One region of the Methylophaga marina genome, then DNA from elsewhere that is predicted to be linked to it. Evidence: riboswitches for the same ligand, from Rfam matches in the RefSeq annotation. Region 1 holds a riboswitch; each other region holds the start of a gene.

Region 1 (10,645 bases):
AAGTGATTGATTTTTGATCTAGGTCAATGCCCGATATCCACAGTAGATAAATAATAACCTCACGCTGTTTAGACAGCAGACTATTTTCAGAGGGGAGAACTATTATGGAAAAAATCGAACACTATATTCACGATAACTTTGCCGCATTAATCTGCGTGATGTCTGTTGCATGGCTAGCACTTGTTGCTTACGGCCTAATCATGTCCTAATCCAGTTAAGGCATCAATAACTCAAAACTTGCCCGGGCAACACACTGGCCGTTTAATAAACACTCAACCTCATGTGTGCCCGGGTAATATTGTCTTGTCGAAATCTTCTTCAAGCTATGTCGTTTTTCCAACTGAAGATATTGTCCTTCACTTAAATGAATATTTTTCCATTTAAATACTTTTTCTCTGCTTATTTTCCCTCCCGCACCAACAAAGCGAATTTTGTAATCTAATACAAGGTATTGAATCTGTTTGCTCAGCATTCCCAATTCCAGCACGAGTGTTTCTCCAAGCTGTAATACTGACTGAGAAAGCCGAAGCTGTGCTTGTTCAATGTTAACCGAGTGACTAAAACCTAAAAGCGGATAGACATCTGTTATACCTTGTTTAACGAGACTTCTCATCGCATGGCGAATCACCCAACTCGTATTATCAGAAGCATTTTTTTGCCATTGAGAACAGACATCAATAACCATTTGAGGATGATCTTTACTCATATCATTGATGTTATTAGCCACAGACCGTCTCACATATAGACTCGAATCACTTTTTAACTTCTCAAGAAGCGGCCATATAAGAGCGGGATCATGACGTAGTTCAGCGAGTTGCGGTGCCCAGGGTAAACGCGGGCGAATGCCTTCAGAAGCTAATCTTCGTACATGTTCATCATCATGTTCAGCCCATAACAGCATTTGCTGATAGGTTTCATCAAAGTGAGCCTTCAGAAAAAAACGAATAGCAAACTCAGCTGTAAATAATGAAGTGAGTTTTTCGAGTGCAGCAAAAGAAACGTTGCGATGCTCCAGACCATATAAAGCAACATAATCAATTAATGGCCAGGCTAGGTAATGTGCCCACCCAGAAAAATGTTCATCTCTAAGAGACTCAGCCGCCTCTAATAAGATATTTATTGCATCAACATAATCGTGAGGTAGATAAACATGCAAACTCTTCGCAAGATAATCTGCACGCGCCTTGAGCTCCAGCTCATCTAGTTTGAGAGATGCAGTCTCAATAAAATCCGTTACAGCAAAATCAGGCCACACTGAATGAATCAGAGAGCCGATTTCCTTCACTGCAGGAATATGAAGTTTATTTTTGAGTTGTTCAGCCATAAAAAAAGCCGCGATGGAATCGCGGCTTTTATCATACGGTATTCTGTCTTAGCTTAGGCAGTTTTTTTACGTCTGCGCATTGCTGTCATACCCATCAAACCAGAACCTAGTAACCATACAGCAGCAGGAACAGGTACTTCGCTAACAGGTGGGCAATATTCGCCATTCACTGTTAACTCAGCCCAGAAAACGTCTTCGCTCCATTTTGAAAACCAAGCCTTGAATGAGATGCCAGCAAGGATTTCGTCAAATAAGTCTGAGCTTAGGCTGAACATTTCAACACCGCCATCCAGAGAACCTAAGTAGCTCAAACCAGTACCATACCAGTTATCAGTATAAGCATATAAATCATCCCACCAACCATTTGCATTTGTCGAAATTTTTAGTGTGGCAGATGTAATGTCTAAATCTGCAGGGTCAGTGATAGCATCGAAATCCATATAACCAAACTCATAATAGTTCGATACTGAGGCAGTAAATGTTTCTGAGTATGTTTCAGGGTTATCACATAAAGATGAATCGTCCCCACAACCACCATGATGGTGGTGGTGACCATGGAAAAATGTTGCTGAAGCAACACTTGAAAAACCTAGCAACATAGCAGCTACTAAAATAGCCGATTTGTAAAATTTCATAGAATTATCCTTGTTTACTATGCAGCCCGGCCATCTTTAAAAAAAGACCCGTGGCTTTCCGTCACATGGCTCACACCAAGGTTGGCTTATCTGTTTATTATGCAATCACTATCTGCAAGATAGATATTAGTGAGTTGTAATGTGCCAAACAATTGTACTTTGGTACTAAAAAGTAAAATAAATCAGCTTATTACGACTCTACTTGTCCGATAACTTCACTGTTAACGGATAAATAAGTCCGACTCAACTTATTCCGGACGATTGCATAATATGAGGATATCTATGTCGGAACAATTGTACTTTGGTACAGTTTTTAATCTTTTTTAACGTTTTTTTACAAATACAGCAATAGACTCGACATGGGTGGTATGTGGGAACATATCCATAATGCCTGCCGATTCCATAATGTAGCCATGCTGGTTCACCAGTTCGCCAGCATCACGTGCTAGCGTTGCAGGATTACATGAGACATATACCAATCGCTCAGCACCTAACGCAGCTAATTGATGCAACACTTCAAATGCCCCACTTCTGGGAGGATCCAGTAAAATCTTATTAAACCCTTTTTGTGCCCAAGGATAATCTTTCAATTCTGTTTGGGTGAGATCCGCTTGCTCAAACTCGGCATTAGATAAGGCATTAAGTGCGGCATTATTTTTTGCGTGTTGTACCAGTGCAGCATCACCTTCAACGCCAACGACCTCTGTCACCCGTTTAGCTAAAGGCAAAGTAAAGTTGCCGAGCCCGCAGAACAAATCAAGAATACGATCTCCATCCTGAACATCCAGCAGCGTCATGGCCCTTTGAATCATTTTTTCGTTAATACCCGCATTCACCTGCGTAAAGTCACTCGGGTCAAACTGTAAGTTCAACCCCGGCTCTGGTGCGTAACTAAGCTGAGCAGACTCAGGCCATAATAAAGACACGGTATCCGGCCCACCTGGTTGCTGATAAATCCATAAATTATTGTTTTGTCCAAAGCTAATCAATGCATTTTTATCAGTCTCGGATAATTCATCCAGATTACGAAACACCAATGCGACATGTTCATCATCCATTGCCACTTCAATCTGAGCGATGCGGTTATAGGCTTCCAATCCACCAATTAATGAAGCTAAATCCGTTAAACGATGACCCACACGTGGATCTAACACTTCACATTGTTCAAGCATGGCAATGTACGGCGATGACTTTTCCCTAAAGCCCACTAAAACTTGTTCTTTTTTAGCGACGTATTTAACGCCGAGGCGTGCTTTACGACGATATCCCCATAATGGACCGGTTAAAGGTTCCAACCACTGTTCAGGGCTTAAGTTACCAAAATGAGTAAAGTGTTCAGCCAATGTGGCCTGTTTATGAGCCAACTGTGCTTCAGGTGACATATGCATCAAACTACAGCCGCCACAAATACTAAAATGCTGACATTTTGCCTCTACCCGATCATCAGCAGCAGACAAGACTTCTACCGTGCGCGCTTCATCATATTTTTTATGAACCCGACTATATTGAAAGTTCACTTTTTCTCCGGCTAATGCGCCATCTACAAAAACAGTTTTGCCTTCGATGCGAGCAATTCCCCTGCCATCATGTGATAATGACTCAATCTCTGCTGTCACAAGCTCTTGCGGTATTCTTTGTCTGCGGCTACGTCTTGCCATTGTTATCTCTTATCTCTGAAAAATAAAAATCCAGTGGTGTTTTCACACCACTGGATATCGTTATTATAATCAATCTGATGTAATTATTTTTGTTTCCAGCTGCCGCCTTGTTGATACCACCAGCCATTAGCAGCATTACTAATCCAACGTTGTGCAAATGTTTGCTGGATATCATTCTGCCATTCTGGATGACCATTGGCTCTGGCGATTTCAGCATATAACGCTTTACGATCATTATTTTCAGCGGCAATCAAGCTGTTTAACTGATTACGGTCTTTTAACGGTACCGACTTAGCATCACGCAATGTAATAAAACCATCATCAGTTAAACCTATTGCGCCACTATTATAGAAAAGCTTCAGGCTTTCATGGCGTGATTTCATATTCGACTGTAATGCATTGATAGCGGGTGAATTGATATTAATATCCGCGCCCGCCGCTTCAGCTTTCGGTACCATCCAGTTCAATATCGACATTGCCAGTGGCAACTTGGCATCTGATACTGAAGACTGCTTATCCTGATCATCAGATTTAATCGTATCAGCGGGGTTTGTATCTGGTCCCCATACATCTTCAATAATTCTATCTGCCGCTTTTTCAGCTGCCGCTGCTGGGAAGTAGATATTTATAGTCACGCACGAGACCAACATTAATCCCGACACCGTCCCCGTTAACCATTTCATGATTTGCATAACCTCTCCTTACTCAATTATCGGTCCAGAACTATTTTGTACCGCTTTGATACGCTCTAATAAATCTGCCCAGTCCACTCTTCGTGTATAACCAATCACATCAATCCATGGTGGTAAACCGCCACCACCTTTCACAATATAGTACCCCTGATCAGCATCTTCGATGCCAGCCATTTCACAGACATCATTTCGTAAATAACAAGACAGTCCTAAACGTTTGTAAGAAAAGTCATCAAAAAAACGTAAAAAACTTCTGGATATCATGCCTGTTGCACCACCGCCAACCTGCGTTAAATTATCTACGGCACGCTGACTGATAACACGTTTTCCCGGATTATCTTCAGACGTTTCTAATGTGGCATCAAACTGGACCGGTTTCCAATCAGACAATCGTAAGTTATGAACAGCTCCGGACACACGACCTGTAATTTTTCCCACATCAAACGTTTTGGTTAACAGTGCTAAATCTAACTCTGTGATATCAATATTGGCATACAGTTGTGGTAATACGCCAAGAGGATCCGTCAAACGCAAGTCGCGAATGACTGTCGTACCATCGAAGACTTTAACTTGTAATGCCCCATCGATAGTTAATTGCTGAGATTGGTATCGCACATGAGGAATAACGCCCGATAACTTACCATGCATTGTCGGCCAGTCCAGTGCCTGCGTTAAACTCTCCATGGATATCGGTAACAACAAGCCGTCAAATGACCAGGTTATCTGTTTATCTTCTTGTTGCTGCAAACTCAGCTGATTTATTTGTAGCTCTCCATCCAATACGGGAATCGTCGTTTCTTCTACTAACTTAAAGCCATTTTTCACAGTTTGCGTATGCAGACTGCCGGCACCAATATCGACAGCATACAGTTTGGCTTGCTGCCAGGATAAATAACCATTTAAAGGCTTATCACTATTGGTCCAAACCAGTTCACCATTCAGCTTATCCGCCTTGTAACGCTGCTCACTATCCACCACACTGACGTTATTCAACGTGGCACTCAGCTGATGCTGCTTGTCAGACCAACTTATTGAGGATGAAACCTGACCTGACAATTGTAAATCAGCTGCGGCAGTGCCCACCATAAAAGGCTTTAGCCATGTGGAATAAAACGGTGATAGCGTTTTTACAGTCACATTCGCTTCAACCTTAGTCGGCATATTATCTGTTATTTCAGCAGTGGCCTCTAAAGTAAATTGTTCTGGTTGCGTTAACTTGATATCCGCTAAGGTCCAGTGATTTAAGCCTGATTCATACTTGCCTTCAATGCTTAACTCAATGGCAGAAGTAGATAAATCGACAAAGACAGGATCACTATAAACCTGGCCTGCAGTGAATGAAGATGCAGCAACAATATCCCAGGTATTGTCCGTATTATTTAAGGCGACATCTCCTTGCATTGTCACATTTTCCGCCACCTGACTTGCCGTCGTATTACTAAAACCCAAATCAGTGAATTGCCACTTTGCGGTGGCTGACGATACTCCCAGCAAGTTTCCATCAAAACGTGCTTGAACAGATATCTGACCTTGAGGCTGCCAGTTGTTGACCACATCAATGTATTGTTTATCCAAAAATTGAGGTAGCCATTTCTGTAGTGCTGATAAGGGAATATTCTGAGCATCAATATTCACGTCCCAACGCTGTTCATCAAGACTAATATCAAGGCTTACCGTACCACCATCCAGTCTCAGATTTTTTAGCTGGATATGATATTGTTCACCTTCGGTACTGACATCGAGACTAAATTGGATTTGTTGCTGCCCCAGCTCAGGATGAGAAAACTGTAAACTACCTGACTGACAATGAAAGGCATCCGTTAACCAAGCTGCTTTTGTACACTCAAATGTCACATTGCGTAATTGATTCAGTGGTTCAGCTAAGGTGATTTGAGCAGCGGTCCCTGATAGCTTCAGACCATCAGAAGTAAGTTGGACATAGGTCTTCAGCTCTTTCGCATCAAATTTTTCTGCCCAGCTATGTTCACTACTAATTTGAATCGTATTAATAGCGAATACCGGGAATGACCATAAACATAGCCATAAGAAAACTGACTTTGGCGTCAGATAGCTCATTATCAGGCAGGGAAAACGCCTGTTGAGATGTAACGATCGCCACGATCACAGACGATACTGACAATCACCGCATTTTCTACCTGCTCAGAGACCTTCATAGCTGCAGCTAATGCACCACCCGATGACACTCCGGCAAAAATACCTTCTTCAGCGGCCAGTCGTCGCATCATGCTTTCAGCTTCATCTTGAGTGACATCTATTGTTATATCAATGCGCTCTGGCTCGAAAATCTCAGGTAAATAAGCCTGCGGCCAACGGCGAATACCCGGAATACTGGCGCCCTCTGCCGGCTGCACACCCACCACTTGAATCGCTGGTTTTTGTTCTTTTAAATAACGCGATGTCCCCATAATTGTGCCGGTCGTGCCCATTGAACTCACGAAGTGGGTAACTTCGCCCTCGGTATCAGCCCATATTTCAGGCCCCGTAGATTCATAATGGGCCAGAGGATTATCAAAGTTTCCAAATTGATTTAGCACCTTGCCTTTGCCCTCTTTCTGCATTTGTAAGGCCAGATCCCTTGCGGACTCCATACCATCTGTCAGAACAAGTTCGGCACCATACGCTTTCATTGAAGCACGACGTTCAGCACTACTGTTTTCCGGCATAATCAGAATCATTCGATACCCTAATATCGCCGTGACCATCGCCAAAGCAATACCCGTATTGCCACTGGTCGCTTCGATCAAGGTGTCGCCGGGCATGATATCACCCCGTAACTGCGCTTGTTGAATCATACTCACCACAGGTCGGTCTTTAACCGAGCCAGCAGGATTATTGCCTTCCAGCTTCACCAGAATGGTATTACTCGACTCGCCGGGAATACGCTGTAATCTGACAAGCGGCGTGCGGCCAATAAAGGCTTCAATCGTCGGGTAAGATTTCATCAATTTGCTTCCATTAACACAACATAAGCAATCGCATATTCATGATCGTCACTCAGGCTTAACATCGCCTTATCAATATGCATTTTTTCTTTCAGTTCCAGTCCCACTTTTTCGAACTGTAACTCAGGTTTACCCAGTGAATTATTTCTGACGCTGATATGACGCAAACTTAAACCATCCCGAAATCCTGTTCCCATGGCTTTAGCGGCGGCTTCTTTTGCTGCAAATCGTTTCGCTAAAAAATTAGCCGGTTTAAGTTGCAATTTAAACTCGCTGAACTCATGGGCACTGAGTATTCTTTCAGCAAACTTATCACCATGTTTATCGAGTAAGTCTTGCATTCTGGGAATGTGAACCAGGTCTGTGCCAATGCCAATGATCATCCCCGGCGCGCGTCCTGCATCAATTGTTTCATCTCGCGAACCGCTGCCTGAAAGCCAGTAAACACCGAACGCGCCACAATCGCGTGGCCAATATTTAACTCCACCAGTTCTGGTATCGCCGCAATTTTCTGAGTATTGTGGTAATGCAGACCATGGCCAGCATTCACCTGTAATCCCCTTTCATGAGCCTGTTTTGCTGCATCAGCAATCACGGCAAGCTCTCTTTCGGCCTCTGTATCGGTTTCGGCATCAGCATAACGGCCAGTATGAAGTTCTACCACTGGTACACCGCAAGCCACTGCCGCTTCTATTTGAGCCAAATCAGGATCGATAAATAAAGAGACACGTACATTGGCCGCCGCAAGGCGCTGACACGCTTGCTGCATTCGAGACAACTGCCCCGCCACATCCAGACCACCTTCTGTTGTCAATTCCTCACGTTTCTCAGGTACTAAACAACAGTCTGCAGGACGATATTTTTCAGCCATCGCCAACATTTCTTCAGTGACCGCCATCTCAAGATTCATTTTTGTCTGCAAGATATCGCTCAACATCGCCACATCACGTTCCTGAATATGTCGACGATCTTCGCGTAAATGTAATGTGATACTGTCCGCTCCTGCTTGCTCTGCTTCAATCGCTGCCTGAATGGGGTCAGGATAACGTGTTCCACGAGCTTGACGCAGTGTGGCGATGTGATCGATGTTGACACCTAGATAAATAGACATGAATCTCCAAACTCAGTTTGTTTTTGTTGTAAATTGATTAAGCCCAGCAAATAACTGACGACTATGTAAAGGACGGCCGCCCAAGTAATAATTTATCACTGACCGCATCATATGTTTGATTTCTTTCAGGCTCACATCATCAAATTCCGCTTCCTGATCAAGATGACGTAAGCTGCGTCCAGATACCGTATTCTCAAGCTGTTGACCAAATACACGGCGTGGACCACTATCTGGATGGTAAATATACATGCCTTCATCTTCAATATTCTGACCAGAATCGACATCCACCGTTAATGCCAGACCATAGCCTAGATGGCTGAGCAGCGCTTTTTCAAATAATCGCAGGGTAATCTGTTCATTGCTTTTTTGTTGGAGTGAAGACAGCGCCTGACGGTAAGCCAGATAAATCTCTGGTTCCGCTTCATGAAGAGGTAATAACTTGACGAGCAACTCATTCATATAAAGGCCACAGAGGCTGGCATTACCAACAAGACGATAACTGGGTTCATCCACTTCGATGTGACTCAATGTCACTAAATCACCTTGGCCATACCAGCTGAGCCAGAGCGGTTGAAATATTTGTATCGATGAGCTGCGTTTCTTTTTTTGCCGTAAACCTCGAGCGACCAGACTCACTCGCCCATAATCCTGCGTTAACACATCGACCAGTGAACTGGTTTCACGATAGGGTCTATGGTGCAGAACAAAAGCAGACGTCAGCTCCACAAGCTACCTATAGGTCGTCGTTATAACCCAGGTTCTTTAACATGCGCTCATTATCTGACCAGCCTTCACGCACTTTGACCCATATCTGTAAAAACACTTTACAACCGAATAGCTGTTCCATTTCCAGCCGAGCATCCTGACCGATAAGCTTGAGCTGTTCGCCTCTTTTACCAATCACAATCGACTTCTGACCGCTTCGCTCAACATAAACAACAGCACCAATTCGATACATGCCTTCTTCTTCCTCGAACTGTTCAATTTCTACAGTGAGTGAATAAGGTAATTCCTGACCGAGATAACGGAATAATTTTTCACGTACGATTTCACCCGCCAAAAAGCGTGAACTGCGATCGGTTAATTGATCTTCATCAAAGATCATCTCGCCTTCAGGCATTAACTTGGCAATTTCCTGCTCCAGTACATCTGTATTCATACCTTTCCGTGCAGAAATAGGCACAACAGCCGCAAAATCATATTGTGGTGCAAGTGATTGTATCTGTGGTAATAAATCTGATTTGTCTGAGAGTTTATCGGCTTTATTTAACACTAAAATGACTGGAGAGCGTGCATCTTGTTGAATACGTTTCAAGACGCGCTGATCATCTTCCGTCCATTTCAGTCCTTCCACAACAAACAGCACCACATCCACATCGTCAATTGAAGCGGCAGCAGCGCGGTTCATATAACGATTCATCGCTTTTTTACCGTCGCTGTGCATACCCGGTGTATCAACGTAGATAAACTGGCCCTGGTCTGTGGTTTTAATACCTAGAATACGGTGGCGGGTCGTTTGTGGGCGACGTGAAGTAATACATAATTTCTGACCAAGAATACGGTTGATTAATGTGGACTTACCCACATTTGGACGCCCAATAATGGCAACGTAACCGGAACGAAATGGTGTGGTATTCATTATTTACCCTCTATTAGAGTTAAGGCACGTTCAGCGGCTTTTTTCAGCTTTTCGGTGACTACTGCCTTGAGCAACGACCACTTTGTCCAGCAAGGTAACCTGGCAGGATGCTTCAAAGACAGGCTGTTTCTTGTCTGTTTTTAATTCTTTAACACTATATAGCGGTAAAGGCTGTTTACGACTTTGTAATAATTCCTGCAAACGCGTTTTAGGATCCTTGACCGTTTCTGTCACATCAATAGACGCTATTCGCTCGGCAAATAGTCTTAAGATGAGCTCTTTGACAGGTGTCAGACCGCTATCAAGATAAAGTGCACCTAAAATAGCTTCTACCGCATCAGCCAGAATTGATTCCCGACGAAAACCACCACTTTTTAGTTCACCTGGCCCGAGGATTAATACATCCCCTAACTTTAACTCGCGCCCCAGCTCAGCTAAGGTTTCACCTTTGACCAGAGAAGCCCGTAGACGGCTTAATTTTCCTTCCTTAACTTGAGGGAAACGGTTGAATAACTCTTCCGCAATCACAAAACTCAAAATAGCATCACCGAGATATTCAAGACGCTCATTATTTTTGGGATCCGCACTGCGGTGCGTTAAGGCTTGTTGTAAAAATGCGGTAT
Region 2 (10,645 bases), 1.2 Mb from region 1:
TAAGCTTGGTCTGGCTCAGTTGTACCAAATCCGTGGCCGTGTTGGTCGTTCACATCATCGGGCCTATGCTTATCTCATCACACCGCCACAAAAAGCCATGACGAAAGACGCGGTGAAACGTCTGGAAGCCATCGAGTCTATTGAAGACTTAGGCGCAGGCTTTACTCTAGCAACTCATGATATGGAAATCCGCGGGGCTGGCGAGTTATTAGGTGACGAGCAAAGCGGCCAGATGCAGGAAATTGGTTTTAATCTGTACAACGAGTTATTAGAACGTGCTGTCAGAGCATTGAAATCGGGTAAAGAACCCAGTCTGAATCAATCAGACCGCCACTTTGTTGAAATCGATTTACACGTTCCTGCTCTTATTCCTTCTGACTATTTACCTGATGTGCATACACGTTTGGTTTTGTATAAACGTATCTCTGCAGCGGCTGATAATGAGGCATTGCATGAGCTACAGGTCGAAATGATTGATCGTTTTGGCTTGTTACCGGATCAGGTCAAAACCTTGTTTGCTGTTCATGAGCTTCGTTTTAAAGCGAAACAAATTGGTATTCGAAAAATTGATGTCTATGACCAAGGCGGGCGTTTATTATTTGAAGAGTCGCCCAATGTGGATCCGATGACTATTATTAATCTCATTCAAAAACAGCCTAAAAAATTCAAATTAGATGGTCAGGACAAATTGCGCTTTGTTGAAGACATGCCAGAAGCTGATGATCGCATTGTTGCTCTCGATAGCTTATTAGATGCCTTATTGACTAAAAGCGCATGACCATTCAACACGATCGTAATTTCGATGACTTATTCGATAGGTTTGAAAGTAAAATCTACGAAACCGTTAAAGGCGAATGGCGGTTACGTTTATTAAAAGAAGACCTGGCAAGGTTCGTTGCCGCATCGCCCATGACTGTGTGGGATGCAGGCTGTGGCCAGGGGCAAATCAGTCTCTGGCTGGCAGAGCATGCTCACCAACTGACGCTGTGTGATCTGTCAGAAAAGATGCTTAATACGGCTAAAACTCATTTTGAACAGGCCAATATCAAAGCCACGTTTTATCATGAGTCAGCACAAAGTCTCGCTAAACAGCTACCACAATTTGATTTAGTGTTGTGTCATGCTGTGCTGGAGTGGTTAAGCGAACCACTTGCATCGCTCAAGACAATCATGGACAAAGTCAGGCCTGGTGGCTATTTATCCCTGCTGTTCTACAACAGAAATGCCATGGTCTACAGCAATGTTTTAAAAGGCGGCTGGAGATTACCCCCATACTTAATGATAGTTACATTGGTAAAGGTAATAAATTAACGCCGCCAAACCCACAGTTTCCACACATTATTCTTGATGAAATGCGCCATGCTGGGTTTTCCATTGAGAAACATACAGGGATTCGAGTGTTTAATGACTACATGAGCCAACAAGCCAGAGACAACAGTGATGAGTCCGTATTGTTCGAGCTAGAGCATCAATATTGTCGCATGCCGGTTTATCGTGATATGGGCCGATACATTCATTTATTAGCGAAACGTGAAAATACATAAGAATTTTTAATACGCTGCTTATCAAGCGTATTGTCTCTGCTACAATAGCCGCTATTTTTTAGTGAATCCAATCAATTATCCTTACAAGGTTATTATGTCTAAACTATTAGTTCTGATTGCTTCTTCTACTGTATTTTTAAGCGCCTGTATTCAACAGGGTCCACAAACACCTCCTGTCTCATCTACTGAGTTAGCTCAATCTCTGCAAGAGACCGAATCTCGCCTCATTCAACAAATTCAGCAGCAATGTGAAAGTTTGAACAAGCAAGAGACAGTACAAGCTGATGAACTGCAAAAGATCAGTAAAGCACAACGTCAGTTTGATGGACGTTTTGATGTGATTGAAGGCAAACTGGATACTGTCATCGTCAAACAACACAAAGGTGATGCTGCTCCCCCACTTTGCCCCAAACCTGCTGCGGTAAATACAAACAATATCGGTAATAAACTAGTAGTCGGTAAAACAGAATGGCTGTGGATTGAGGCTATCAATCGTGTTTACGAGGCTCGTGTCGATACCGGCGCTACCACATCATCTATCAGTGCGCTGGATATCACTCCCTTTGAGAAAGATGGCAAGAACTGGGTACGTTTCCGTTTAGCACCAGATGATGGTGACGATAGCTTTGAAATTGAAGCTCCCTTAGTGCGTTACGTCAAAATCCGTCAGGCCTCGACAGATACACTCGACAAACGTCCAGTAGCCTCACTAACTGTACGCTTGGGTAAGATGACCGAAGTAGCTGAATTTACATTAAATGACCGCACCCATATGACCTACCCTATCCTGTTGGGACGTGAGTTCTTACGTGATGTAGCTGTGGTAGATGTGGCAAAAGACAATAATCAACCCAAACCTGAAATTGTTAAAAACCAGCCGCAAGCACCTTCAGTCAGTAAAAGTAAGAAAAAATAAGGAAATCAGGCCATGACATCTCGTAAAGCATTTTATCTGATAGTGGGCTTACTGATTGTCACAGGCCTGGGATTAACCTTACATAGACATTACACCTTTGATATTCCCTGGCTTCCGGGAGAGCAGCGTCAAACCTGGTCTATCGAAGCCAAGGTTGAGTTTGATGCTCAAGATAAAGAAGTGCTGGCATCACTTGCCATACCTGGAACACAACCCGGCTTTACGCAACTAAGCCAACAAACTGCCAGCCCCGGCTATGGCTTGTCTTACACTAAACGTGAAAACGGCGGTCAGCGCGCCGAATGGTCAATCCGGCAAGCTACAGGCGAACAAGCCCTCTATTACAAAGTGGATATGTTGTTAGACCCTTACGCTGTTCCGCCAGAACCCAGCCAGCCACCGGCGTTAAAAGTCAGCATAGAAAAAGAGCCTTACGCGACATCCGCTAATCAACTCCTTGATCGAGCACAAGAGCGTTCCTCCACGCCATACACTCTTGCTAGAGAATTGATTCAGGAGTTTAAAAATCAATCACAAAACGCTGAACTCTTAGCTCAGTTGAAACCGCAAACGCAGTGGATTGTTCAATTACTGCAACAAGCTGGTGTACCTGCTCGCCAAGTACATGCACTATTTCTTGAAGACGGTCGTCGCAGACAAGAGTTAGTCACCTATATTCAGGTATTTGATGACAGTGACTATCAATTGTTCAACCCGGAAACAGGTGAGCAAGGCAGGCCTGAAAATGTCTTACTCTGGGAATATCATTCAGGACCCGTTCTTGAACTGATTGGCGGAACCAATTCACACGTCACTTTCTCTATGATTCAGCAAGAGCTCCCGTTTGGTGTCGCCTTGAATCAGAAGTTTGCTGATGAAGCTTTGATAAATTTTTCACTCTATACCCTACCACTTGAGGAACAAGCACTGTTTAAAGGTATTTTATTAATACCTGTTGGTGTTTTAGTGGTTGTCTTAATGCGAATTCTGGTGGGCTTAAAGACATCCGGTACGTTTATGCCGGTTTTGATTGCCTTGGCCTTTATTCAAACAAGTCTTGTAACGGGCTTAGTCGGTTTCTTACTGATCGTGGGTACAGGCTTGTTGATTCGCTCTTATCTTTCCTATCTCAACCTGCTGCTCGTCGCCCGAATATCCGCGGTTATCATCATGGTGATAGGTATCATTGCGATATTCTCCATTCTTGCCTATAAGCTTGGCTTAACAGAAGGTATGAAAGTGACGTTCTTCCCGATGATCATTCTGGCATGGACCATTGAACGGATGTCAGTTTTATGGGAAGAAGAAGGTCCACATCAGGTAGTTATTCAAGGTGGAGGCTCTTTGTTAGTAGCTGTACTAGCCTACTTAGCAATGAATAACGAATTAATTCGTCATTTGACCTTCAATTTCCTCGGCATCCAGCTGATTTTAATGGGACTGGTATTGATGGCAGGTAATTACACCGGTTATCGCTTGCTCGAATTAAAACGCTTTAAACCTTTAACCGAGGATCACCTATGAGCCTGAATGTGCTGAATTGGCTGAAAGAGGTCAAGTCTCGGTACGTTCACCCAAACAAGCTAGCCAAGATTGGTGTGCTTGGTATGAACGAACGAAATATTGCTTACATAAGCCGTTACAACCCAAGACGTCTCTACCCGCTTGTTGATGATAAATTACAAACAAAAGAAATCGTTCTGGAAGCGGGAGTTAATGCGCCGGACCTCATAGGCACTATCACAGAACAACACCAGGTCGATGATCTGCTCGATATTATTAAAAATACTGCAGGTTTTTGTATTAAACCGGCACATGGTTCAGGAGGTAAAGGTATTTTGGTGGTGACGGGGTCAGATGATTTCGGATACCACAAAGCAAATGGGCAAATTCTTAAGCTCGCCGACCTTGAGCGTCATGTCTCTAATATCCTGGCGGGACTATTTTCGCTGGGTGGTCGAACTGATGTCGCCATCATTGAAGCGCTGATTCAGTTCGATGATTGCTTTAATGGATATACATTCGAAGGTGTGCCTGACACACGGGTGATTGTCTTCAAAGGCTTTCCTGTGATGGCCATGATGCGCTTATCCACATCTGATTCTAACGGTAAGGCGAACCTTCATCAGGGTGCTGTCGGTGTGGGTTTGGATATTGGTAATGGTAGTGCGGTGCGTGCTGTTCAATTTGACCGCCCCGTTATGCTGCATCCTGACACAGGTAGAAACCTGCTTGATCTTCAGGTGCCACATTGGGATCAATTACTGCACCTGGCTGCATCCTGTTATGAAATGTCGGGCTTGGGTTATTTAGGTACTGATATCGTTTTGGATAGAAAAAAGGCCCTATGCTACTTGAACTAAACGCCCGTCCCGGTTTGAGTATACAAGTGGCTAATGGTGTGGGTTTACTGCCACGACTCAAGAAAATTGAATCTTTAACCAATGTGAAGAAAATGACGCTTGAACAACGCATCGCGTTTTCAAAAGAGCATTTTTCTCGTCGATCATAATCAACAATTGTTTTACACTGCTGGGACATTCATGCGTTTGCTATAGGAGTGACTTATGTCATCGGTCAATAAAAGCAGTAGTCTGATTCTTGGTGTCGCTTTATTTCTCGGTCTTAGTACCCTGGGTTGGTTTCTATCTAATGCTGCAATCGAATATAAAGAATACGAACGAACAGTTACAGTAAAAGGGCTAGCTGAACAAGAGTTCACTGCAGATATCGTCATCTGGCCAATCCAGTTCACTCTGGCAAGTAATAATTTACAAGGCTTATACAATGATGTTGATAGCAATACCAACACCATTATTTCGTTTCTGACCCAACAAGGTATAAAACGTGATGATGTCACCATCAGCGCGCCAGCCATCACCGACAAATCTGCACAGCAATATGGTGGCAATCAACGTGCTGAATTTCGATATACGGCTGTACAGACCGTCACTGTATATTCAGAGGCCATTGACACCGTCAGAGAAGTGATGGGGCAACTCTCTGAACTTGGCAAGCAAGGCATTGTGTTAACTGGCAATAATTACGCGGCTCAACCAGAGTATTTATTTACACGTCTTAATTCAATTAAGCCTCAGATGATTGAAGAAGCGACACGTAAAGCCCGAGAAGTGGCAGAAAAATTTGCTCAAGACTCAGACAGCACCTTGGGTAAAATTCGTAAGGCGCGCCAAGGCCAATTCAGCATCAGTTCACGCGACAACAATAATCCACAAATAAAAAAGGTACGCGTTGTTTCTACCATAGAGTATTACTTATCTGATTAATGTCAGAACACAATAAACGACACAAGGGCCGTGGCTCAGTAAATAACATCGATGGTCGTTTTAATGAGTTTCAACGCACTGAGGTTGATGATGGCTGGTTTCATAGTGAAGTCAGTCCTCTTTCGACAGAGGTAAGTGAAGAAACACCTCGTAAAATTATCAGTCGAAACCAATCACCTGATCTACCATTTCAGCAAACGATTAACCCTTACCGTGGCTGTGAGCATGGCTGCATTTATTGTTACGCCAGACCTACCCACGCTTATCTGGGATTGTCTCCAGGCCTGGATTTTGAAACAAAACTCACGGTAAAACCCAACGCTGCTGACTTACTTCGGCATGAGTTAATGGCAAAGAATTACCAGTGCTCAATACTATCTCTTGGCGCTAACACTGATCCTTATCAGCCAATAGAACGTGATCATAAAATCACACGACAGATATTCAAGGTGATGCTCGAATTTAGCCATCCAGTTAATATTGTCACAAAGTCATCTATGATAGAACGTGATATCGACATACTTAAACAACTTGCAGAAAAACAACTGGTACATGTGCAATTGTCTATCACGACCTTGGATAAAACACTTGCCAGAAAACTTGAGCCAAGAGCCAGCAGTCCACAAAGACGCCTGCAAACGATTAGCACATTAAAGGGTAATGGCATCCCTGTTTCTGTTCTGATTGCCCCTGTCATTCCTGTTCTTACAGATACAGAGTTAGAAGCGATTATTGATGCTTCTGCAAAAGCAGGCGCTAGCAATATTGACTATATTTTTGTGAGATTACCAAGAGAAGTCAGCCCCCTCTTCAATGATTGGTTACACAGTCATTATCCAGATAAGGCTGAACATGTCATGAATCGCATTAAAGACTCCAGGAATGGCAAAACCAATGACCCACGATTTGGTTTTAGACTTGAAGGTCAGGGGTTCTATGCAGATATGATCAAAAAACGATTCAACGTCGCGGTCAAGAAATACCCCAAAAACCAATCTTCATTGGTTCTACGAACCGACTTATTTCACAAACCATCAAAGCAAATGGATTTGTTTTAGAAAAGAGCATCTTTATTAAACATAAAAAAGGGGAACCGAAGTTCCCCTTTCAATCTAACTAACAATTGTTAACTTGATTTTTGATTTCAAGTTTTATGCTGCTACTGCAGTTTTTCTACGCATGCCCAATAATCCTAATAAGGCTGGTGCGAATAAAAATAATGCAGCTGGTACAGGTACTGCAGATACTGATACATCATATTTCAAAATACTAGATGTAGCGTCGATAATATCAACAGCGTAGTACACACCAGCAGTTAAAAATGCTGTAAAGCTAAAGTCGCCAGTGATGTTGAAGTACTGTGTACTACCAGTGTAACCACCTGATGGACCTGTGATTTCACTGAATACAAGTACTGCACTATCAAGAGCAGTAAATGGGTTAAATGACCATTCAACCTTTACTGCAGTATCAGTGTCTGAGGTTAAATCGAAGCCTGAAGACCAACTGCTTGATTCACCTACAGTACCACCTGCTAAAACTGTACTGTTGTTGTTTACATCAACGCTTTGAGAAGCACCTGATGAACCAATTCCAGTCAAATTTAACGTAGCGGCATTAACACCAACCGAAAACAAAAGAGCTACAGCAAATAGCATCGCTTTTTTCATAATAAATTCCTATTTAATCTATGAAGCAATGCAACCCGGCCATCTCCAATTACATTAGAGATCCGTGGCTTTCCGACCCCGCCTCACGACGAGTTTGGCTTTATAAAAAACACATCACAAATAACTAATGATGTGACCATCTGAACTATTTCAGATGAATCGATGGTACAAATCACTGAATTTCAGAACCACACCAGTTAGTTAAATCTGGGATGTAACGCACAGCATTTGCTTGATCGCGTGATAATGATCACAAAAAAACTGTGAACTGGTTGTGAATTATTGCAAGAATTAACAATGAGACTTTCTATACACCGGGAATATGGAGTTGCACTATCAGCTTCATTGCGTTATCGCTAGATAGCAGCGAACGCATGTCACTTTACAAAAGTTAACTTTTGTAAAGAAAATACAAAACACGTTATTTTCTATCGCGTCTGGTTGGGTTAGAATTTCCTTGCTGGTAAAACCCAGCGCTCAATTTCAAAGCCAACCTTGGTGTGAGCCAAGCACGGAAAGCTACAGGTCTCAATTCTACTAATAAAAATGAGATGGCTGAGTTGCATTTTCACTTTGCGAATAAGGAAAATGGCATGAAAAAAACGTTACAAAACCTTCTCTTGGGTGGCTTCATTCTTGGAGCAATATCCACAACAGCTATGGCTGCACCTCAGCCCGTTGATTTGTCTTCATGGAAGGCAAATGGTAACGGTAACTGGGTATTACAGTCGGGTAATAATGCTGTTCAACAAGGAATCAACGGTACTCCAACCGTCTTTCACAACAATAAAAATAGCCAGGGCACGGCATTATCAGGTCAGATAACAGTAAAGACGACTGCTGACGATGATTATATCGGGTTTGTCTTAGGTTATAACAATAACGATCTAACCAACTCATCTGCTGATTATTTACTCATCGACTGGAAACAAGGAGATCAGACCTATTACGGTGCTGGTCAAAAAGGACTGGCCATCTCACAGGTCAGGGACGTATTGGGTGATAACTCTGGTGCTTGGTCTCATGATCCAAGCAAAAATGTGACCGAATTAGCCCGTGCAACTAACTTGGGCGATACAGGTTGGCTGGATAATACAACATATGACTTTGATATTACCTTTACATCCTCTTTAGTTGAAGTCTTTGTCAATGGTATAAAAGAGTTAAGTATTACTGGTGCATTCAGTAATGGGGCTTTCGGTTTTTATAACTACAGCCAGCAAAGTGTGCTTTATGCTGGAATTGAAGAAGTTGATGTACCATCTGCAGTTCCTGTTCCTGGTGCATTATTAATGTTTGCTCCTGCTCTGTTAGGCTTTATCGGCCTGCGCCGTAAAGCGAAATAATATCCAGCAATAAAAAAGCCGTGGTTCTTTACCACGGCTTTTTCACAATACTCAATATCTTGTCAGATAATTGAAGTGTCTCAGAAAATTTAAATTTCCCGAGCTAAAGCACGTTTTTTCTACGTAGACCAAGGAACCCTAACAGGGCTGGGGCTAAAAGAAAAAATGCTGCAGGAACAGGCACTTCAGAAACTGATTGCAGTGATACGTCATATTTAAAGGTGTTTCTGTTACCATTAAGCAGGTTAACAGAGGCAACTGTGCCTGCGTAAATCAAACCTGTAAATCTGAAATCACCTGAAATATCAAACAACTGAACCGGATCAACCCCATTATCAAAAGAAATAGTGGCTTCTGTCAGTGCGGCTACAGGATTAAATGACCACTCAATAATGGTTGAGGTATCTTCTGTTGTGGTCACATCGTAAGTTGAACTCCATGGCTCGTCACCGTTAGTGACGGTTCCACTACCTAACACTGTACTTCCAGTGTCTACTGATGTGGTCTGTGTGGCATTAGTTGAACCTGTTGGATTGATGGTGAGTGTCGCAGCATGGGCTGACACTGTGGTAAATAAAGCAATTGCAAATAGCATCGCTTGTTTCATATCAAATACTCCTTGATTTGTTACAAAGCAATGCAGCCCAGCCATCTCGCTCTTCATCAAGATCTGTAGCTTTCCGTCCTCGCCTCACGACGAGTTTGGCTATAACAGCCCATCACGAACGTGTTGAGCCGAACATACCCGCTATGAATGTAAATAAATACCTTACTAACGGGTACCAACAACAACTAGTTTGTTGTTGCTTCTACCCTAACATTGATAGTTCTCAAATTAAAGGGTGCACATTTCGGCTTTTCTACTTAAAGATCCGTTTGTTTGTATCAATTATGACTATCAGTGTTGCTGACTTTCAATCAATATCAACTTTTTTTGATTGTCGGACTGAAGCCAGAGCAGCACAAATAGCAGCACAATTATTTCTTGCATCTGTCATCGTGAGCTTGGGAGCCTTATTTTGCAGTATGCACTCAGAGAAATGCTCTATTTCCAGATTGAAATGATTGGCCTTTGGAATAGAGACGGTTTGTTCTTCCTCATCATTCCACCAGCTAATTGTGGCCTCTTCCGTTTCCGGTTGCCAAACGGTATGACATTTAATACCGCCTTTAGTCCCGATGATTTCATACTCGCTGCGTCTGGCATGCTCAAAACTCATTTCAAAATGAGCAAACTTACCATCCGTAAAATCAAATACACCACTCAAGCTGACATCCGCTCCACTGTCATTGAGCTTGGCCATCGCCATGGCTGCAACAGGCTCGTTATCAAACCATAGTCTTGCTGTATGAATAGCATAAGGACCAATATCCCACATGGCGCCACCACCATCGTTTATATCGCGATTGATCCTATACAGTCGAGCGGGTTTCATTGGAAAGGCAAACGCCGTTTTCATCGTGCGCACATCACCAATCTTGCCATCATCAATCAACTGTTTTACATAATCATGTTGGGGATGGAAGATATACATAAAGCCCTCCATCACCGTGACATTGTTTGCTTTCGCAGCTGCTTCAATCGCATCAATATCCGCCACCGTTAGTGCCATCGGTTTTTCAATCAACACGTGTTTACCGTGGTTTATGGCTTTCAAAGCCCATTCCGCATGCTCTTCATTCGACATGGGTAAATAGATAGCATCGATCTGTGAATGAGAAAGCAGTGCTTCAGGATCGTCCAAAGTCTCTACCTCAGTTTGTTCTGGCGCTAGTTTTTGCAAAACTTCTGCTGCAGCACCAGGACGACGACTAGCAATGGCGACCAATTTCGCATTAGCTGCTTCAACAATAGCGGGCAGTAATTTTTCGTTTACACGAG
Region 3 (10,645 bases), 1.4 Mb from region 1:
GCCATATTATTTGTTTAGATAAAACCTCGACTGGTGATGGCATTGTGGCAGCGCTTCAAGTTGTCGCCGAAATTCAGCAAACCAATAATAGCCTGCATGATCTACGCTCAGTCGTTACAAAATATCCACAGCATTTAATCAATGTCAGGGTAGATAAAATGATCGATATCAGCAGTAATGCAGATATCAATAACGCCATTAGATCTGTAGAAAAAAGATTGGGTGATGAGGGACGCGTATTACTCAGAGCATCTGGAACGGAGCCTGTGATCAGAGTGATGGTGGAGGGCATTGATGCGACATTGACTAAACAACTAGCAGAAGAACTGGCATCGGTTATAGAACAGGTACTGAAAAATTAATTTCTATGTCTGTTGGCTCTGATGGCTCAACGAGACAATCCTTGTCACATTTCATACATTGCATTATTCATGGTGGGTATGTAGTCTGATGTTTCATTTTATATTCAGAGAGAGTCTTAGGTGCGTAAACCACTAGTCGCTGGCAACTGGAAAATGAACGGCTCTAGTGAGAGTAACAAAGCACTACTTGAGGGAATACTTTCAAAAGCCGATACATTCTCCGATATAGAAGTCGCATTATTTCCTCCTGCCGTTTATCTGGGCCAGGTGCAGTCAGCTCTTTCAGGAACAGACCTGGCGTGGGGTACACAAAATCTATCTCAATTTGAAAAAGGTGCTTACACCGGAGAAATTTCGGCAAGTATGCTGGCTGATTTTGGTTGCCAGTATGTGCTGATAGGGCACTCAGAGAGACGTTGTTTATATGCTGAGTTAGATTTAGACCAATGTCTGTTAGATCGTATTATCGCTGAGAAATATGAAATGGCAGTCAGGGCTGGTATCACCCCCATCATATGTATTGGTGAAAGTCCAGACGAGCATGCGGTCGGTCGCACAGAAGAAGTTGTATTGCGATTACTCGACACCGTGATTGCGCATCAAGGTGTTGAAGGTTTAGCGCATACCGTCTTAGCCTATGAACCTGTATGGGCTATTGGTACAGGACGCTCAGCCACGCCAGAGTGGGCGCAAGACGTACATAGCTTTATGCGTCAACGTGTAGCAAAACACGATAAACAGATAGCAGAAAATATAAGAATACTTTACGGAGGCAGCATAAAAGGTAATAATGCTGCGCCATTGTTTCTACAACCTGACATTGACGGTGGGCTCGTCGGCGGTGGATCGCTTGATGCCGATGAGTTTGTTAAAATATGTCAGGCCGCAGTTTTAAAATTAGGTTAACAACACATGCACGCGATTATTCTCACAGTTCATATTATTGCCTGTCTTATGCTGATTGGATTTGTTCTGATTCAGCACGGTAAAGGCGCTGATGCAGGCGCTGCATTCGGTGGTGGCGGTGGTGGTGCCTCAGGCAGCTTGTTTGGCAGCCAAGGCTCGGCTTCATTTTTAAGTCGTGCGAGTGCTGTGCTGGCAACAATCTTCTTTATCACCAGCCTGACATTAGCCTATTTTTCAGTCGATACACCAGGAAAAGCGAAAAGTGTGACAGAGTCTGTGCCTACAACAGAACAAAAAGTCGATAAAACACCTGCAGATTTGCCTGAATTACCGTAGAATACGCAACCTTGATTACCCTTGCCGACGTGGTGGAATTGGTAGACACGCTATCTTGAGGGGGTAGTGCCTTCGGGTGTGCCGGTTCGACTCCGGCCGTCGGTACCAAATTAAAACGCCTGACTTGTGTCAGGCTTTTTTTGCCTGATAACTTTGTCAAGACAAAGAAATAATTAACTTTTACATTAATAAGACTAGGAATAATTGCTGAAGTCGGTAATATCTATTTCAATAGATTATTTACTTACTCAGATAAGGACGTTTTTTTTACTATGAACAACATCGTCTGGCATAAACATAAAGTAGAAAAGTTAGACCGATCAAAACAAAAAAAACAAAAGCCATGTATTTTATGGTTTACAGGGCTCAGTGGCGCAGGCAAATCAACGGTTGCAGATGCTGTGGAACAAAAGCTATTTGAGCTAGGACATCACACTTATTTACTTGATGGTGACAACGTCAGACACGGCTTAAATAAAGATCTTGGGTTTTCTGACGCAGACCGTGTTGAAAACATCAGACGTATCGGTGAAATGGCAAAGCTATTTGCTGATGCTGGTCTCATTGTCATGAGTGCTTTCATTTCGCCTTTCCGCAGTGATAGAAAACTGGTTCGAGATCTCGTTGAAGAGAAAGAATTTGTTGAAGTCTATATATCCACCCCACTGAGTACTTGTGAACAACGTGATCCAAAAGGCTTATATAAAAAGGCAAGAAGTGGACAGATAAAAAATTTCACAGGTATAGATTCAGAATATGAAGCGCCAGTCTCCGCAGAAGTGACGCTAAACACTGCTGAACTCAATGTGGATGAGTGTGTGGCGAGAGTGATTACCTATCTAAAACAAAACGAGATAATTTAAAATCAAATCCATGACCAACTTTGATGTTTTTAATGGCGATGCTGACGGTATATGTGCCTTAGTTCAATTAAGACTGGCCAACCCGAGTAAGGCAGAACTGATTACAGGTGTTAAGCGAGATATAAAATTACTGAGCAGGGTAGATGTTGAAAAAGCATCAAAAGTCACTGTTTTAGACATATCAATGCAGAAAAATCATGATGCATTATTAAATTTGTTATCAAATAATGTTGATGTCTTTTATGCCGATCACCACAACCCCGGCGATCAAATCAGTCATCCTCGTTTAGAGGCATTGATTGATATGCATCCCAATAAATGCACAGCTTTAATTGTCAATGAGCACCTCAATCATGCCTATGAGCTCTGGGCAATCACGGCAGCTTTTGGTGATAATCTATCTAATGTTGCCGAGGAGTATGCAAAGGAACTACACCTCACTGAAACCCAGGCAATCAAACTTAAAACCTTAGGGCAGCATATTAATTACAATGGCTATGGTGCGAGTCTAGATGATTTGTTTTTTGCACCTGATGAACTCTATAGACAATGTGTAAACTATTCATCACCTTTGGATTTTATTAATGATAGTACAGAGATAATGGAGACTCTGGATTCTGGCTATAATTCAGATTTGTCTCAAGCTAAACAGCAAAAACTAAGTTATGAGAGTGATATGGTAGGGGTTATTACCTTACCTGATGATAAATGGGCGAGACGTATTAGTGGCACCTTCAGCAACTACTTGAGTAACCAGTTTCCTTCTCGAGCACATTTAATTCTTACTGAAATACCTGATTCAGGGGCTTATGTCGTTAGTATTAGAGCTCCTAAAATACGTCAAGAAGGAGCAGACTTTATTGCAGGTCAGTTCGACACAGGCGGCGGCAGAAAAGCAGCAGCAGGCATAAACTTATTACAAGAAGCAGAGCTTGCAAGACTAATTTCTACTGTTGAGGACTATTACAGTAGCAATATCAACTAATACAAAGTCATTTATACTTATAATCAAAAGACTAAAAAACGATAGGATAAATTAGCACAGATGGCTCAGGGCAGGATCAGACAATACGACGCAAAAATTAATGCCATATCAAGACTGATTGATAGCGGTATTATCCTGCTAACGTTTTTAGCTTTATTCGATATTTTCCATGCGACCTGGGATGTACTTTATATCTGGAGTCTTTTGTTCGCAATTGTATTGTTTAATTTCTTTGCTGAGTCACAGGATGCCTACCGCTCGTGGCGGGGTACGGCGTTAAGGGAAGAAGTCTCTGCCGTCATGTTTTCATGGTTTACCAGCGTTTTCATTCTGGTCATGATTGATATTTTCTTTATTCATTCTGGTACCTACCTCGATAGTTTTGTTTTCTTATGGTTTTTACTGACACCAATAGAGTTAATTTCCTGGCATGCCATTGTAAGAACGTCATTGGCCATACTTCGAGCTCGTGGTGTTAATACCAGAAATGTAGCCATTGTCGGTGAGACAACGTTAGGTAAGCGTTTGGAACGTGCATTCAACGAAATGGATTGGTCTGGGTTCAGACTGGTTGGATACTATGATGATCGTTCACAAAAACGGGTAGAAACAGAACCTAATCTGGTCGTCACAAATAAGAAAGTAGGTGATTTCAATCAACTCATTGAAGATTGTAAGGCAGGGAAGGTTGATACTGTTTACATCACCTTGGCTATGTCTGCTGAGCATAGAATCAGACATATTACTGAGCTATTAGCCGATAGTACGGCTTCTGTGTATCTTGTTCCTGACTTATTCACATTTAACTTGCTTAATTCCCGATGGGTCGATTACCAGGGAATCACCGCTATTTCAGTCTATGAAACCCCTTTTGCTGGTATCGACAGTATCCTTAAACGGCTGGAAGATATTATCCTAAGCAGCCTTATCCTGATGATGATTGCTATTCCTATGATGGTGATTGCCGCAGGGGTTAAATTGACATCGAAAGGGCCTGTGTTTTTCAAGCAAACTCGCTACGGCATGGACGGTGAAAAAATTAAGGTATGGAAATTCCGTACGATGACCGTAACAGAAGATGGAGATACCGTCACACAGGCACAAAAGAATGATAGCCGTATCACGCCATTTGGCGGTTTTTTGAGAAGAACATCATTGGATGAGTTGCCACAATTCTTTAATTCATTAGGCGGGAGCATGTCGATTGTAGGCCCACGGCCTCATGCTGTAGCACATAACGAACAATACCGCGCTCAGATTCAAGGGTATATGTTGAGACATAAAGTCAAACCAGGTATTACGGGCTTAGCCCAGATAAATGGCTTTAGGGGGAAACTGATACCTTGGACAAAATGCAGGGTCGTGTGCATTACGATTTAAAATATATCCAGAACTGGTCATTGTTATTAGATATTGAGATTATTTTCTTGACGATATTCAAAGGGTTTGTGGGTAAAAACGCCTATTGAATTCCATATTGCGTATCAGTAGTTTTACTTAGGAAAATAAACTTGTTGCCTGCCGTGAGACACGGTATTATATAACTCTATTGAAATAGAAGCATCAATCATTGATGTTAGATAACACTCGTTATCGTCATTATTTTCAATAGCAATCAGAACAATAGACATCAACGGTGATGGCTTTGTAGCAAGATCATAATCATATGATCTTACACAACGTCAGCGGGTTAGATGTTGTGTAATTAAAGCCAAACTCGCTGTGAGGCGGGGTCGGAAAGCCACAGATCTTTAAAACTTTTAAAGATGGCTGGGTTGCATTGCTTGTTTTTTCAACTTATGCATAAGGAAGTTTATTATGAAAAAAGCGATGCTATTTGTCGTAGCTATGATGTTCTCTGTTGCTGCCAACGCGGCGACATTCAACTTAACAACTTCAGACAGTGCTACTATTTTCGATAGTGGTACGAGCGCTGTTAGTGCTGCATTTGGTGATACTAATACCACTTTCTCATTGGAAGTGATTGGTGATGGTCCAGCAGCAATCGATTTTGATTTCTCGCCTGCTAGCAAGTTTTCTGCAGGGACTTTAACAATTGGCACGGAAGTGTTTGCAGTGACTCCAGATTTTACAACAATTCTGAACCTAGCTGCTGGTATCTACAGTGTCACATTTGATATTACTCCTGCATTAGGAAACATGTCATTTGGTGTTTCAGCTGTACCTGTTCCAGCTGCATTATTCTTGTTTGCCCCTGCCTTATTAGGTTTCTTAGGTATGCGTAGAAAAAATGCTGTTGCAGCGTAAGTAAGAGCTACACAAAAATAAAAAAGGGAGCATAGGCTCCCTTTTTTATTGGCATAATGCTAATTTTAATATCCTATAATCTTGAAAATTAAAACTAATTAGGCACATTGTACCAAGGTACAATAGACAGCAACCAAACCTTACTCGTAATATGAAATCATCTGAAAAAGTCAGATAGGTAATTATTAAATTAGTAATTTAATAATTGATTAAAGCCAAACTCGTCGTGAGGCGGGGTCGGAAAGCCACAGATCTTTAAAGCAAAGATGGCTGGGCTGCATTGCTTGTTTTTTCAATTTATGTGTAAGGAAATTTATTTATGAAAAAAGCGATGCTATTTGTAGTAGCTCTAATGTTCTCTGTTGCTGCTAACGCTGCCACATATAATTTATCAACAACAGATAGTGCTACTATCTTTGATAACGGTACAAGTGCTGTAAGTGCTTCATTTGGTGACACTACTACTACATTTTCACTTGAAGTGATTGGCGATGGTCCAGCAGCGATTGATTTTGATTTCTCTCCAACGTCAAAATTTACCTCAGGAACATTGACAATTGGTTCTGAGATCTTTGCTATAGCCCCTGATTTTACAACAATCTTGAATCTTGTATCAGGTATTTATACTGTATCTTTTGATGTGTTGCCTACTACCGGTAATATGTCATTTGGTGTTTCTGCAGTGCCTGTGCCAGCAGCATTATTCCTATTTGCCCCAGCTTTATTAGGCTTTTTAGGTATGCGTAGAAAAACTGCTGTTGCAGCATAGAAATAACAGTTTTAATAAAAAAGGGAGCTTATGCTCCCTTTTTTGTATTAATGGGGTAATTGGTTTTTGCTTCTGACATATAAAGTTGTACTAAGGTACAATAGACTTCAATTGAAAAAGTTTCGTATTATTTAATCAACTAGAAAAAGTCAGATAAGCGATTATCATACGATTGACGTGATAATTAATAAGCCAAACTCATCGTGAGGTGAGGGCGGAAAGCCACAGGTCTTCAATGCAGGAGATGGCTGGGTTGCATTGCTAATTTTTGCTTATACATAAGGAAAAATATAATGAAAAAAGTGATGCTATTTATTTTTGCTTTTACATTCTCTGTCGGCGTCAATGCCGCAACGTTGAATTTGTCTACAGAGGATTCTTTTTTAGCTACGCAAGTTGTTGATACTGCATCTGGTTCAACAGTATCAGGTTCGGGAGAAGTTAAGGAGCTTGGTGGAGTTGGTAAAGATAGATGGTACTCACAATACAATATAAAATCAGTCGATGCTAATACACCTGTCAAAATTGAATGGTCATTTGAGCCTCAAGCCAATCTGGAATCTGCTACCTTGGGTTTTGGTCTATTTGGTGGAGCTTACACAACGATAGATATCATTGGTAACACTAGCTTCATAGCTTTCTTAGAACAAGGCAAAGTGTATGCCCTCGATATATTCGATGCCAGCGGTAGTAAGCTAGAATACAAAGTATCAGTATCTGCAGTACCAGTACCAGCAGCATTATTCTTGTTTGCCCCAGCTTTACTAGGTTTCTTAGGGCTTAGAAGAAAATCAGCAGTTGCTGCATAAGAATTAAGATTTATATTAACAGTAAGTTACTGTGACAAATTGAAAGGGAGCAAAAGCTCCCTTTTTTTTGAAAAATAGAGTGTTAATATCAAATTTGAATGTCATTTATAGATAAGGATTTTCCCTCATGTCAAAACGCTTCATTTTCTTCTTTTTGATTCTCACTTCCCTATTTTCCTCAAGCGTCTTTGCAGACCAGCGTTATCTATTAAATTCGGGCGATATTCTAGATATTTCAGTATGGAATGAGGAAGCGTTACAAAAACAAGCCGTCGTGCTGCCAGACGGTATTATTACTTTCCCACTAGCCGGTGAAATTGTTGCTAAAGATAAAACAGTAGCTGACGTCGAAGAAGAATTAACCAAAAAACTCAGTGAATACTTAGCTGATCCTGTTGTCACAGTCTCTGTTACTAGCGTTGAAGGTAATAGGGTACACATTCTAGGCAAAGTCCTAAATCCAGGTTCGTTTGTAATGAATCAACCTCTGGATGCTATGCAAGCTTTAAGTTTAGCCGGTGGGTTATCGCCATACGCGGAAGAGAACAATATTATCGTGCTACGAAGAGCCGGCACAACTCAACAAGTCTTACCGGTTAAATTTGCTGAAATAAAAAAAGGTAAAGCTCTGAATACCAATATCACACTAGAAAGCGGTGACGTCATCATCGTACCTTAAGCAGAATAATAGCTGAGAAGCGTGTCAATGATAAAATATATTCCGCTACTGTTGCCTATGTTACTAAGCAACAATGCGTCGGCAGCTGAATGGGTATTTAATGCTCAGGCAGACCCTAAATTTAAATACGATGATAATGAATTACTTCGGGAAGATGAGTTAGATGACTTTAGCTTGAACATTGATCCAACCCTTTCACTAACTCGCTCATTAGAGAACTCGACATCTGAAATACGTCTCGGGTATAGAATTAGTCGATATCAAGACTTAAAAGAACTTGATAAAGAAAACCCATTTGCGAGTTTTAATACGACTTATGCCACCGAGCGAAGTACTTACGGACTGAAATTAGACTATGCTGAACGTGAGTCACGGGATATTGCTGAAGAGGATACGGCGGACTTTAGTAATATTTCTACAACGATTACAAAGAGTATCTCACCATCATTTAGTTACAGGCTGACGGAGCTGGACACTATAAGCACGAGTTTATCTTATCAAACGCGTAAACAATCTGATGACTCAAGCAACAGTAACTCAATTCTTGGTTCGTCATCTAACCTCACGGATAATGAAACAGCCAGTTTGAACTTAGCTTGGCAGCATCAATACACAGAAAGACTAAATGGTGGCTTATCGTTTACCTACGTTAATTATCAAGCTGAATCAGACAGGCTTGATAATCAATATGATTCTTATTCACTGGGCTTGACTAGTGAATATCAACTATCTGAGCTTTGGTCGGTCAATGGCTTGCTGGGTGCACGTTATCTGGATAGTGAAAATAGTCCGGTAATTGGTCCAGAAACATCGGATCAAAGTACAGGATTAGATTACTCAATCAGTACAACCCGAGAAGATGAGCTGAATAGTTATACTTTATCAGCAAGTAGATCGTTAACACCTTCAAGTGAGGGGGATGTTAATGAGCAAGATGCCTACACCATTACTTATCGTAGAAACTTCACAGAAAAGCTTACAGGTAACTTATCTGCGAGCTATCGTAAATATAGTAGTGCTGATGATTTAGATAGCACAGAAACAAAATATTTTGATTTTTCACCTAGTTTATCTTGGAAGTTAGATGAAGACTGGTCTCTTGTTTTTGGATACAGGTATCGAAGCGTCGATGAATCAGATGGAAAGAATGTAGATGGCAATGCGCTCACATTCAACATCGATTACAATTGGAATGGTATTCGTTTTTCTCGCTAAATCACAGCAAAGAGCAATAATAAATGGAAGAAGAAGTAAAGGGCTTAGGGGACTATCTTAATATTCTCTGGCGTAGAAAATATTGGGTTATTATTCCTGCTGTGCTGCTAGCCATAGCAACTGTAGTGGTAGTTTTTTCTTTACCTGCTACCTATAAATCTCAAGGCACAATACTGATTGAGTCACAAGAAATTCCCAATGACTTAGTCCGTTCAACAGTCACGAGTTATGCTGACCAGCGTATCGAAGTGATTAAGCAACGATTAATGACGACATCCAGAGTGATGGACATGGTCAGAAAATATGATCTTTATCGTGCTGAGCGTCAAAAAACAGCTGCCACATCAGGCATTGTCGATTTATTTAAATCTAATGTCAGTGTGGATTTGGTTCAAGCAAATGTGACTGATCCAGTTAGTGGGCGTGCAAAGCGAGCCAGTATCGCCTTTACCGTTTCATTCATGGATAAATCACCACAAAAAGCACAGCAAGTAGCGAACGAGCTTGTGACAGAGTTTCTCAATGAAAACGTCAAAGCCCGCACAGACCGTGCTGCAGAAACCAAAGACTTTCTTAAGGAGGAGGGCGATAAATTTCAAGCAAAAGTACGTGAGTTAGAAAAACAAATTGCCGAGTTTAAAGATCGTTATAGCGGTAGTCTCCCTGAATTATTACAGTACAATCTTTCGATGATACAGCGTTTGGGTGATGAACAAAGTACCAATCAAAATGAAATTTTATTATTGAAAGATCAAATCACCACATTAAGTCTACAGCTTTCTACTATTCCGATGTACTTACCCTTAGGTGTGACGGCAACTAGTGCAAATGAACCAAACACCTCTGAAGTGCGTCTGGAACAACTAAGAATTGAATACAGCACTTTATTATCAAAATACGAACCCACCCACCCAGATGTAGTCAGAGTTAAACGACAAATTGATGCATTAGAAAAAGAGCTGGGTGTTACAGGGAATGATGCTCAAATCATTCAAGCTGAATTAGACCAGGCAAAGACAGAATTAAATACGCTGAGTGAAAAATATGCCGATAATCACCCTGATATAAAAGCACAAAAAAATAAGATTGCCGGCCTGGAAAAACGCCTGGAAAACGCTGACAGTCAGCCAGCTGAAACAACGTCATCATCCGAACGATTGAATCCAGCTTATGTGCAACTTAAATCTAAGATAGACTCAACGGAAAATGAAGTCTCTCGCTTAAGAGTTCGCCAGGAAGAGATTAAAACAAAACTTGCTGAATTTGAACGCCGTGTTTCGGAAACATACCAAGTTCAGCGGGCATATGATGAGCTGACACGCGATCATGAAAACACTGTAGCCAAATATCGTGAATTACGTGCTAAGCAATTACAAGCTGAACTGGCTCAGAACTTAGAGTCAGAAAACAAAGGTGAAAGCTTTACGTTAATTGAACCTCCTGCAGTACCAAC

Evidence for each region. A riboswitch is a leader RNA that binds a small molecule or an ion and turns the genes downstream of it on or off. The one in region 1 is predicted to bind cyclic di-GMP.
Region 2: it holds a riboswitch for cyclic di-GMP, as region 1 does, so the genes downstream of both, QUE24_RS12750 (hypothetical protein) here and QUE24_RS02855 (VPLPA-CTERM sorting domain-containing protein) in region 1, are expected to answer to the same signal.
Region 3: it holds a riboswitch for cyclic di-GMP, as region 1 does, so the genes downstream of both, QUE24_RS11715 (hypothetical protein) here and QUE24_RS02855 (VPLPA-CTERM sorting domain-containing protein) in region 1, are expected to answer to the same signal.

Annotation. Positions count from the first base shown of each region.
Region 1 is NZ_AP027741.1:576,750-587,394, forward strand. Features, by position in the region: gene QUE24_RS02850 (DNA alkylation repair protein) at 215-1,324, opposite strand; gene QUE24_RS02855 (VPLPA-CTERM sorting domain-containing protein) at 1,378-1,959, opposite strand; cyclic di-GMP riboswitch class I at 1,977-2,055, opposite strand; gene rlmD (23S rRNA (uracil(1939)-C(5))-methyltransferase RlmD) at 2,283-3,617, opposite strand; gene QUE24_RS02865 (YdbL family probable chaperone protein) at 3,701-4,309, opposite strand; gene QUE24_RS02870 (translocation/assembly module TamB domain-containing protein) at 4,319-6,385, opposite strand; gene cysM (cysteine synthase CysM) at 6,388-7,272, opposite strand; gene acpS (holo-ACP synthase) at 7,272-7,655, opposite strand; gene pdxJ (pyridoxine 5'-phosphate synthase) at 7,652-8,383, opposite strand; gene recO (DNA repair protein RecO) at 8,396-9,109, opposite strand; gene era (GTPase Era) at 9,117-10,022, opposite strand; gene rnc (ribonuclease III) at 10,053-10,645, opposite strand, start outside.
Region 2 is NZ_AP027741.1:2,495,188-2,505,832, reverse strand. Features, by position in the region: gene mfd (transcription-repair coupling factor) at 1-778, shown strand, start outside; gene QUE24_RS12780 (methyltransferase domain-containing protein) at 775-1,311, shown strand; gene QUE24_RS15850 (class I SAM-dependent methyltransferase) at 1,353-1,544, shown strand; gene QUE24_RS12775 (ATP-dependent zinc protease family protein) at 1,639-2,460, shown strand; gene QUE24_RS12770 (inactive transglutaminase family protein) at 2,473-3,984, shown strand; partial or broken gene QUE24_RS12765 (alpha-L-glutamate ligase-like protein) at 3,981-4,972, shown strand; gene QUE24_RS12760 (SIMPL domain-containing protein) at 5,028-5,747, shown strand; gene QUE24_RS12755 (PA0069 family radical SAM protein) at 5,747-6,805, shown strand; gene QUE24_RS12750 (hypothetical protein) at 6,899-7,417, opposite strand; cyclic di-GMP riboswitch class I at 7,444-7,526, opposite strand; cyclic di-GMP riboswitch class I at 7,896-7,985, shown strand; gene QUE24_RS12745 (PEP-CTERM sorting domain-containing protein) at 8,011-8,763, shown strand; gene QUE24_RS12740 (hypothetical protein) at 8,867-9,370, opposite strand; cyclic di-GMP riboswitch class I at 9,399-9,480, opposite strand; gene QUE24_RS12735 (Gfo/Idh/MocA family protein) at 9,678-10,645, opposite strand, start outside.
Region 3 is NZ_AP027741.1:2,273,184-2,283,828, forward strand. Features, by position in the region: gene glmM (phosphoglucosamine mutase) at 1-362, shown strand, start outside; gene tpiA (triose-phosphate isomerase) at 483-1,268, shown strand; gene secG (preprotein translocase subunit SecG) at 1,275-1,604, shown strand; tRNA gene QUE24_RS11685 (tRNA-Leu) at 1,628-1,712, shown strand; gene cysC (adenylyl-sulfate kinase) at 1,877-2,467, shown strand; gene QUE24_RS11695 (DHH family phosphoesterase) at 2,478-3,452, shown strand; gene QUE24_RS11700 (undecaprenyl-phosphate glucose phosphotransferase) at 3,513-4,832, shown strand; gene QUE24_RS11705 (sugar transferase) at 4,805-4,921, shown strand; cyclic di-GMP riboswitch class I at 5,153-5,235, shown strand; gene QUE24_RS11710 (hypothetical protein) at 5,271-5,720, shown strand; cyclic di-GMP riboswitch class I at 5,925-6,003, shown strand; gene QUE24_RS11715 (hypothetical protein) at 6,040-6,489, shown strand; cyclic di-GMP riboswitch class I at 6,671-6,750, shown strand; gene QUE24_RS11720 (hypothetical protein) at 6,783-7,298, shown strand; gene QUE24_RS11725 (polysaccharide biosynthesis/export family protein) at 7,426-7,977, shown strand; gene QUE24_RS11730 (porin family protein) at 8,005-9,192, shown strand; gene QUE24_RS11735 (Wzz/FepE/Etk N-terminal domain-containing protein) at 9,216-10,645, shown strand, end outside.